One region of the Sporosarcina sp. GW1-11 genome, then DNA from elsewhere that is predicted to be linked to it. Evidence: riboswitches for the same ligand, from Rfam matches in the RefSeq annotation. Region 1 holds a riboswitch; the other holds the start of a gene.

Region 1 (4,221 bases):
TACAATATAGTAATCCGTGTAGTGTCGAATTATTAGCTGAGGAATTTCCGGTATTGCAGCTTCCTGAAGGGAAAGAATGGCTATCTGCAGATGCAGTGGAAGTACCTGTTCCAAAGCATATTCAACTAATGAAGACACAACAACCTGAACTAGCTTATGATTGGCGCTTGAAAACAAGAGAAGTATTTCAACAGTTATGCGATGCGGGCTTCGCATTAATTGACGTACGCAGAACTGAAGAAACTGTACACTATTATCGTTTCTGCAAGCGGTCTAGCATTCCACTTGCAAAATCAAAGGAGTCTCTTAAATGAAAATTGAAAAGATTACACTTCGTCGAATGAATATGACGATGAAACATCCGTTCACAACAAGTTTCGGGACGATTCAACAAAAGGATTTCCTTCTTGCAACAGTGCAGGATGAGCAAGATAATGAAGGGTGGGGAGAGTCTGTCGCATTTACGTATCCTTGGTACAGTGAAGAAACGACAGAAACGACGATCCATATGTTACGTGATTTTTTAATTCCAGCAGTGCTTGGAAAGACGATTGAACATCCCGACGAAGTTAGTGAATTGTTTGCACCAATCCGCAAAAATAATATGGCGAAAGCGACGATTGAAGGCGCAGTGTGGGATCTTTATGCGAAACGTCGCAACATCTCGCTTACGGAGGCATTAGGTGGTAAACGCGATCGAATAGAAGTGGGCATTAGTATCGGGATCGAAAAGAATGTGGAAGATTTACTTGCGAATGTTAGAGGATTTATTGATGAAGGCTATAAGCGTATTAAAATAAAGATTAAGCCAGGTCAAGACGTAGAAGTAATCCGCGCAATTCGCCAACAGTTCCCCAAAGTGCCTTTGATGGCTGATGCAAACTCTGCATATACATTAGACGATGTGGAGTTACTGAAAGAATTGGATCAATTTAATCTCATGATGATCGAGCAACCGCTTGCGTCTGACGATATTATCGATCACGCAACGTTACAAAAACAGATCCAGACGCCTATTTGTCTGGACGAAAGTATTCATTCGTTAGAAGATACGCGTAAAGCGGTAGAGCTTGGTAGCTGTAAAATTATCAATATCAAAGTCGGTCGTGTCGGTGGTCTAACTGAAGCGAAGAAAATTCATGATTATTGCGCTGAAAAGGGCATTGACGTATGGTGCGGAGGAATGCTTGAATCAGGTATTGGGCGTGCGCAAAATATTGCGTTGACAACACTCCACAATTTCACATTGCCAGGAGATACAGCAGGTTCTTCACGCTATTGGGATCAGGATATTATAACGCCTGAAGTAGTAGCGGAAAATGGATATATTACCGTCCCTCATGAATCGGGAATATCGATTTACAGTCGATACGATGGAGTTTATAGCTGAATAAATATTCTGTGATTGTCAATTTTCTATACTTTGTGCTAAACTCATAATTAATCGAATAAGTTTCCTTCGGGGCAGGGTGGAAATCCCTACCGGCGGTGATGAGCTACTTAGCTCTTAGTCCGTGACCCGGATGCTTTTTATAAGCAGAAGGTGGATTTGGTGAAACTCCAAAGCCGACAGTTAAAGTCTGGATGAGAGAAGGAACGAACTTTTAAAAACGTTAATACTAACGCTTATTTTGTCATGGTCAAAGCCCCGCTGTTTTTACACCGCGGGGCTTTTTGTTTTGTCACAAGAGGAATTTAGCAAGTTGGAGTGTTGTGTAGTGAATCAAGCCTATATGGAAATGGCGTTAAAGCTCGCTGAAAGTGTGGCTGGCCAAACATCTCCTAACCCGCCAGTGGGCGCTGTCTTAGTAAAAGACGGTCGAATCATTGGAATGGGAGCGCATTTACGTGCAGGAGAACGTCATGCGGAGCGAGTAGCCCTTGATATGGCGGGTGCACAAGCGGAAGGTGCCGATTTATATGTAACGCTTGAACCGTGTTCGCATACCGGTAAAACGTCGCCTTGTGCAGATGCTGTCATTGAGGCGGGGGTCAAACGCGTGTATGTGGCTATTTCTGACCCGAACCCGTTAGTTTCTGGTCAAGGGTTTGAGCGACTGCGAGCTTCTGGCATTGACGTAACGGAAGATTTTTGTATAGATCAAGGACGTAAATTGTATCAACCATTTTTTCATTTTATTCGAAACAAAACACCTCATGTGACAATGAAAACAGCAATGACGATTGACGGTAAGATTGCAACTGCAACTGGAGATAGTAAATGGGTGACGAGTGAGCAAGCGCGACTCGATGTTCATCTGCTTCGCCATACGCAAGATGCAATATTAGTAGGCGTACAAACTCTTCTTCATGATAATCCTCTTCTCACCACCAGATTGCCCCAAGGTGGAAAACATCCTATTCGAGTTATTTTAGATACATGGTTACGAACACCCGTGGATAGTTACGTCATTCAGCAGGATGAAGCACCCACATGGATTTTTTGCGGAAATGAAGCGGACTCTGCAAAGGAATTATTATTAAAAAAACCGCATGTGCAAATTATTCGTATGCCAAACGCTACGCTTTTCGTAGAAGATATTTTAGTAGAACTTGGCTCGCGGGGTGTCATGACGCTACTAGTAGAAGGTGGAGCCGCAGTTAACGCTTCATTCGTCAAAGCGCGTGCGATTCAGCGTGTGATTTGCTATATGGCTCCAAAATTACTTGGTGGAAGTGGATCGTTGACGCCTGTTAGTGGACTAGATCCTGTATTTATGGACGAAGCTTTCCCGCTCGTTTTTGAAAGTGTGGAAATGATTGGACCAGACATTAAAATTATAGCGATACCGAAAGCGAGTGAGTGAGCAGTGTTTACAGGAATTATTGAAGAAATTGGTTCGGTTAAGAGTATACAGCCTGGCGCCCAATCGATGACGTTGACAATTGCTGCATCTACTGTATTATCTGATGTCCGCTTAGGTGACAGTATCGCGGTTAACGGTGTTTGTTTGACGGTCAAAGACTTTACGAAAGATCAATTTTCAGCAGATGTTATGCCGGAAACGATATCATCTACTTCGTTGCGGCAGTTGACTGCTGGAAGTCGCGTGAATTTGGAACGCGCACTTGCTGCAAATGGTCGGTTCGGTGGACATTTTGTAACTGGACACGTCGATGGAGTGGCGACGATTCGTCAAAAACGGACAGTAGATAATGCACTATATATTCGATTGTCACTACCAGAGGCTTACGCGCCTTACCTATTGAAAAAGGGTTCGATTGCATTGGATGGCACATCGTTGACTATATTTGAAGTCGATCAAACAGATATTACGATTTCTTTAATTCCGCATTCACAAGAAATGACGGTTTTAGCGAAAAAGCAACAAGGGGAAGTCGTAAATTTTGAATGTGATATGCTCGCGAAATACGTCGAGAATATGCTCGTGAAAAGGGAGAGTAATAGTCCTTCCGTGACAGAAGACTTCTTGAAACAACACGGATTTATGTGAAGAATGAGTCAACTAGAAGGAGTGAATAGGGATGTTCCATACAGTGGAGGAAGCATTAGAAGATTTAAAACAGGGCAAAGTAGTTATTGTTGTAGATGACGAAGATCGTGAAAATGAAGGTGATTTTGTCGCTATTGCTGATTTAGTGACGCCGGAAATCATTAACTTCATGGCAACGAAAGGTCGCGGATTAATTTGCGTGCCGGTGACTGAACAGAAGGCTACGCAACTAGGATTGCAGATGATGACTGATGATAATACAGATTCGCATGGTACAGCATTTACAATCAGTGTGGATCACTGTTCAACACATACAGGAATCAGTGCATTTGAACGTGCGGATACAATTATTAAAATGATGGAACCGACAGCTACTGCAGGAGAATTTAAGCGTCCGGGTCACATTTTTCCACTCGTAGCTAAATCAGGCGGCGTCTTAAAACGTACAGGCCATACGGAAGCGGCTGTAGATTTGGCTAGACTTGCGGGCTACTCATCAGCGGGTGTCATTTGTGAAATTATGAGTGAAGATGGCACGATGGCGCGTGTACCAGAATTGCGCGAAATGGCAGAAGCATTTGATCTGAAGTTGATTACAATTCAAGACTTGATTCACTATCGTCTGCAACGAGAACGGTTAGTCGTCCGAGAAGCAGAAATTAACTTGCCGACAGATTTTGGTGAGTTCCGTATGGTTGGCTATACTGAAACACTGACTGGCAAGGAACATGTTGCGCTAGTTAAAGGTGACGTAACGACGGAAGAA
Region 2 (4,221 bases), on a different contig from region 1:
CCGAGATGTATTTAACTTTTTGATCTATCTCACTCGCAACCGAGATATTGCAGAAGATTTAATGCATGAAGTATACATTCGAGTGCTTAAATCGTATGGGAATTTTGAAGGTAAAAGCTCGGAAAAAACATGGTTATTCGCTATTGCTAAAAATGTTTCCATTGATTACTTCCGTAAACAAGCAACAATTAAAAAACATACCAACCTTCACTTTGATTGGGAAACGACAGAATTAGTTGCAGTAGATCGTCTACCGGAACAGCTAATTGAGTTGGATGATGAAAAAAAGGTCGTGTTAGAAGCGTTGCATAGTTGTACTGGTGATCAGAAAATGGTCATTCTACTGCGATTTTTCCAAGACCTAACGATTGCTGAAACGGCGGACGCATTAGAATGGACAGAAAGCAAAGTGAAAACGACGCAGCATCGTGCAATCAAAGCACTACAAGAAAAGGTAAGAGAGGAGGATAGGGCATGAGCAAAGAGAAGTGGGATGAAGAAAAAATTGACAAAACGTTACGTGAAATGCCTACGATTGAGGATCGACGCTCAAAAGAAGAAGTGTTTCAAAGACTAAAAAATGATTCAAGATTAACTGCAGGGCAACCGAAGAAAAGAGTATCCAAAGGAAAGTGGAAGCCGACTATTGTAGCGGTTGCGGCGGTTCTTTTACTCACAATCTTAGTGCCTACATTCCTCAATCATACCGAACAAACGGCAATGGATAAAACGACTTCACAAGAAGCAACAGAGTCAGTGAAGATGGAAGACCACTCCACTATAGGTAATGAGAATGCAGCAAATGAAGAAAGTGCCGAAAGCGCCGATGAGATTATGTTTTCAAGAGTTACAGACGTGCATTACGCAGCATATGCTGACAGTACACAGATACCTTTTCGTATAGGTCTGGCAACTGATCAGGCGACGATTATTCCGGTTACATTCTTATTGCCACAAGAACAAGTAGTACGTGATCTTCAGACAAGTGAACCTGATACTGTGGCTTTATATAACGCATATGCAAAGAAGATAGATGAGGAAACACTAGGCTTCACAGCGTATCACCCATATAATGCGGAAGTTTCATCCGAAAACAAACGAGTAGTCATGAAGTTTCCCGCTAATCATTCGTACGATCTAGCAAGTGCTACACTAGAAATGTTGAATCTTTCTATTCAAGCGACGTTTTACGGCATGGATGAGGTTGAATTTCTTCAAGAAGATGGATCACCTATCGAGTTTGATCAAGTAGGTGAAGTAGCCGAACCAATTACACTGACTGGAGCTGCAAAACATCAAGCGTATTATCGATTTACACAAAGTAACGCAGAGCAGCTTCTTTCTTCGAATTTTGGACAGTCCTATGAGACGGTAGAAGAGGCCCTTGAGGCAATGAAAGAAACTCCGAATGATATTTATTCTAGCGTTGTGCCTTCAAATATTGATTTTACCGTGACGGAAGAGCAAGGAATTGTACATGTGAAATTCACACAACAATTAGATTTAGACAGGTTGCAACTAGAAGATGCAATGCAGTTGATTGAAGGCATCTTATTGACAGTGGCAAGTTTTGATAAACAAGTTCAGTTTAGTCATATAGTACAAGAGAACTGGATGAACTTTGATTTTACACAGCCTGTGAAAAAGCCAATTGGTGCCAATCCAAAGTATTTGATTATCGAATGAAACTGTTTTGTAAACTCATGTAGTTTACAAAACAGTTTTTTTGCGCTACAATATGAATATAATTAAATATTGATTCATCTTCGGGGCAGGGTGTAATTCCCGACCGGCGGAAATAAAATAGTTTTCTATTTTTAGCCCGCGAGCGTAACAGCAGATTCTGGTGAGATTCCAGAGCCGACAGTATAGTCTGGATGGGAGAAGGTGAAGGTGCAGCCATCTTTTTGTGTACGCAAAAATGGTGCTTGTTTTCGGTCGGATAAATGTAGTTTGTTTATCTGTACTTAACATTGCATTTAACTCTCCCTAAAGCATAGCTGCTTTAGGGATTTTTTAGCGAAGCACTAGATGAGTGAGCCTTTCCTCTTTTGAAGTGAATCGCAAAAGGAGAGAGGAACAATTGAATAGAAAAAGGTTACGCAAATTGATTTTGGTAGCTATATTAGGAAGTATCTCGACAGTTTTAATGCAGTTCAATTTTCCAATTCCAGCTATGCCTGGATTCTTGAAAATTGACTTTAGTGAAATTCCGGCAGTCATGGCAATTATGACGATGGGTCCAGTTGCAGGAATTGGTGTAGAGTTATTAAAAAACGTCATTCACTGGTTTTTATCAGGAAGTCCTACAGGTGTTCCAGTGGGCGAGATTGCGAACTTTGTGACAGGCATATTATTCATTATGCCAATCTACTGGATTTACATGAAATATCGTTCAGCAAAAGGTTTAGTAGCAGGCTTGATCGCGGGTACAACAGCCATGGCAGTTGGTATGAGTTTGTTGAATTACCTAGTGTTTTTGCCGATGTACACGTATTTCCTAGGTATGCCTCCTGTAACAGGTAATGCATTGTATCAAATGATTATATTAGGAATCTTGCCATTTAACTTGATCAAAGGTGTCATGTTGTTGGCTATTTCGTTAATGTTATATAAGAGTATGGAAAAGTGGATTTTCCAGCAACAGAAGAAGTTGTTGTTCTAACAGTAAAAAGCAGTCCCCTCGTAGCGAGGGGACTGCTTTTTGTGGTTATATAAGGTGGAGAAAGTAGACTTGACAAGTAGTCTGGGATTTACAGCATAGATATGCCACTAACGCTACGCTAATGCAAAGTCTAGAGTCTCAAGACTTATCGGGGGTCTCCCTGTTCCAGTTCTTCTGAAATGTAGCGAAATGGTACACTATCCACTATCCCATTCTATTTATCCAAGCTACTAAATGCCTGTTCTAACGGCTCTTTTAAAGGAGTAGCTAATGTTTTTGCATATTCTGCGGTTAGGTGGTTATTATCGCGATAGACAATAATGTTGCCGATTACGGGATAACAAGTGGTTTCGTCACAGAAGTAATCGGTTAGGTCTTCGAAGATGACGTTGGATGGTATGCCTTCGGTGTTTTTCCAAGGAAGTATATCTGAAACGCCTTCTGAACGATTGATTGCGCAATCTAACGGCTCTTTGGCGTTTTCTAAACAAAGAGGAATTTTCTCTTTCATCCGCGGGTTATCCCGAATGGCAAAAATCGTCGTGACTCCTTCAAGATACTTCCACTGATTAATATAGCCGGGTGGGACTTTATCATGCTTGTTCAGAGTGGCTGTCGTAAATACTAAATCGGGTGGATTTACTTTTAAGTCTTCTATTAAATTAGCGTTCCACTCAACACAAGCTTTTGTTAAATATCCGTCGGGGTCTTCATCCGTGAATCGACAACCATCGTGATTATACAAGTCGATTCGGAAATTTAGTTTTTCTGCTAGTATTTCAAGTGCAGGGAACCAGTGTCCGGAATGGGAACCACCGACTAAAGCGAGGACGTACTCTGGATTGTTCAATACGCCATACGAACACATTTTTACTTCGGTAAGATCGCGCGCTAAACAATGGGTATCTTCATAAAATCTAGGTAAATCGTTTTTGATAGCCAATGCCGAAGGGACAGGTTCCAAACCTTTAGGTGGATCCAAGTCATAAAAAATACTTTTAGCACCTGGATAGTCTATTTCATTCTGCTTCCAATTGATCATACTCGCTGATGTCTTTTGTATATAGACTGAAATCGTCACTATCGATGTGCATGTTAGTAAAAGCATACAACTTAACACAGCAATGAGTAGGCGTTTCTCAGGCCCTCTACCTATCTTAAGGACTGGCTTTTCGAGTAGCTTAGTCGAGAAAAACGACAATATGAATGTGATAAGTAAAAGTATGATGCCATCTAGTATAGGCACTGTTGTTGTTTTAAAATATCTTTGATAAAAAATTAAAAGCGGCCAATGCCATAAATAAATTCCATACGTCAGACCACCTAAATATGTAAAGGGTTTGATGCTTAACAATCGATTGACACCGAATTTGGTAACAACTTCTGCTGAAATTAAGATCAATAGCACGCCACTAATAGGCACTAAAGCCAAGTAGCCAGGAAAGCCAGTAGATACGGGCAATATGACACCTGTTAGGCAAATAATCAATAGTCCTATCCAGCCAATAGCGGTACTGACGCCTTTATTGAATCGCAAATAAGGAGAAAGTAAAGCG

Evidence for each region. A riboswitch is a leader RNA that binds a small molecule or an ion and turns the genes downstream of it on or off. The one in region 1 is predicted to bind FMN.
Region 2: another riboswitch for FMN. It lies ahead of ORD22_RS05165 (ECF transporter S component); the one in region 1 lies ahead of ribD (bifunctional diaminohydroxyphosphoribosylaminopyrimidine deaminase/5-amino-6-(5-phosphoribosylamino)uracil reductase RibD).

The regions. Positions count from the first base shown of each region.
Region 1 is NZ_JAPMIW010000008.1:51,455-55,675, reverse strand. It holds gene ORD22_RS07095 (GNAT family N-acetyltransferase) at 1-314, shown strand, start outside; gene menC (o-succinylbenzoate synthase) at 311-1,390, shown strand; FMN riboswitch at 1,452-1,600, shown strand; gene ribD (bifunctional diaminohydroxyphosphoribosylaminopyrimidine deaminase/5-amino-6-(5-phosphoribosylamino)uracil reductase RibD) at 1,719-2,807, shown strand; gene ribE (riboflavin synthase) at 2,811-3,455, shown strand; gene ORD22_RS07075 (bifunctional 3,4-dihydroxy-2-butanone-4-phosphate synthase/GTP cyclohydrolase II) at 3,487-4,221, shown strand, end outside.
Region 2 is NZ_JAPMIW010000005.1:76,887-81,107, forward strand. It holds gene ORD22_RS05155 (sigma-70 family RNA polymerase sigma factor) at 1-478, shown strand, start outside; gene ORD22_RS05160 (GerMN domain-containing protein) at 475-1,686, shown strand; FMN riboswitch at 1,759-1,893, shown strand; gene ORD22_RS05165 (ECF transporter S component) at 2,084-2,665, shown strand; gene ORD22_RS05170 (acyltransferase family protein) at 2,880-4,221, opposite strand, start outside.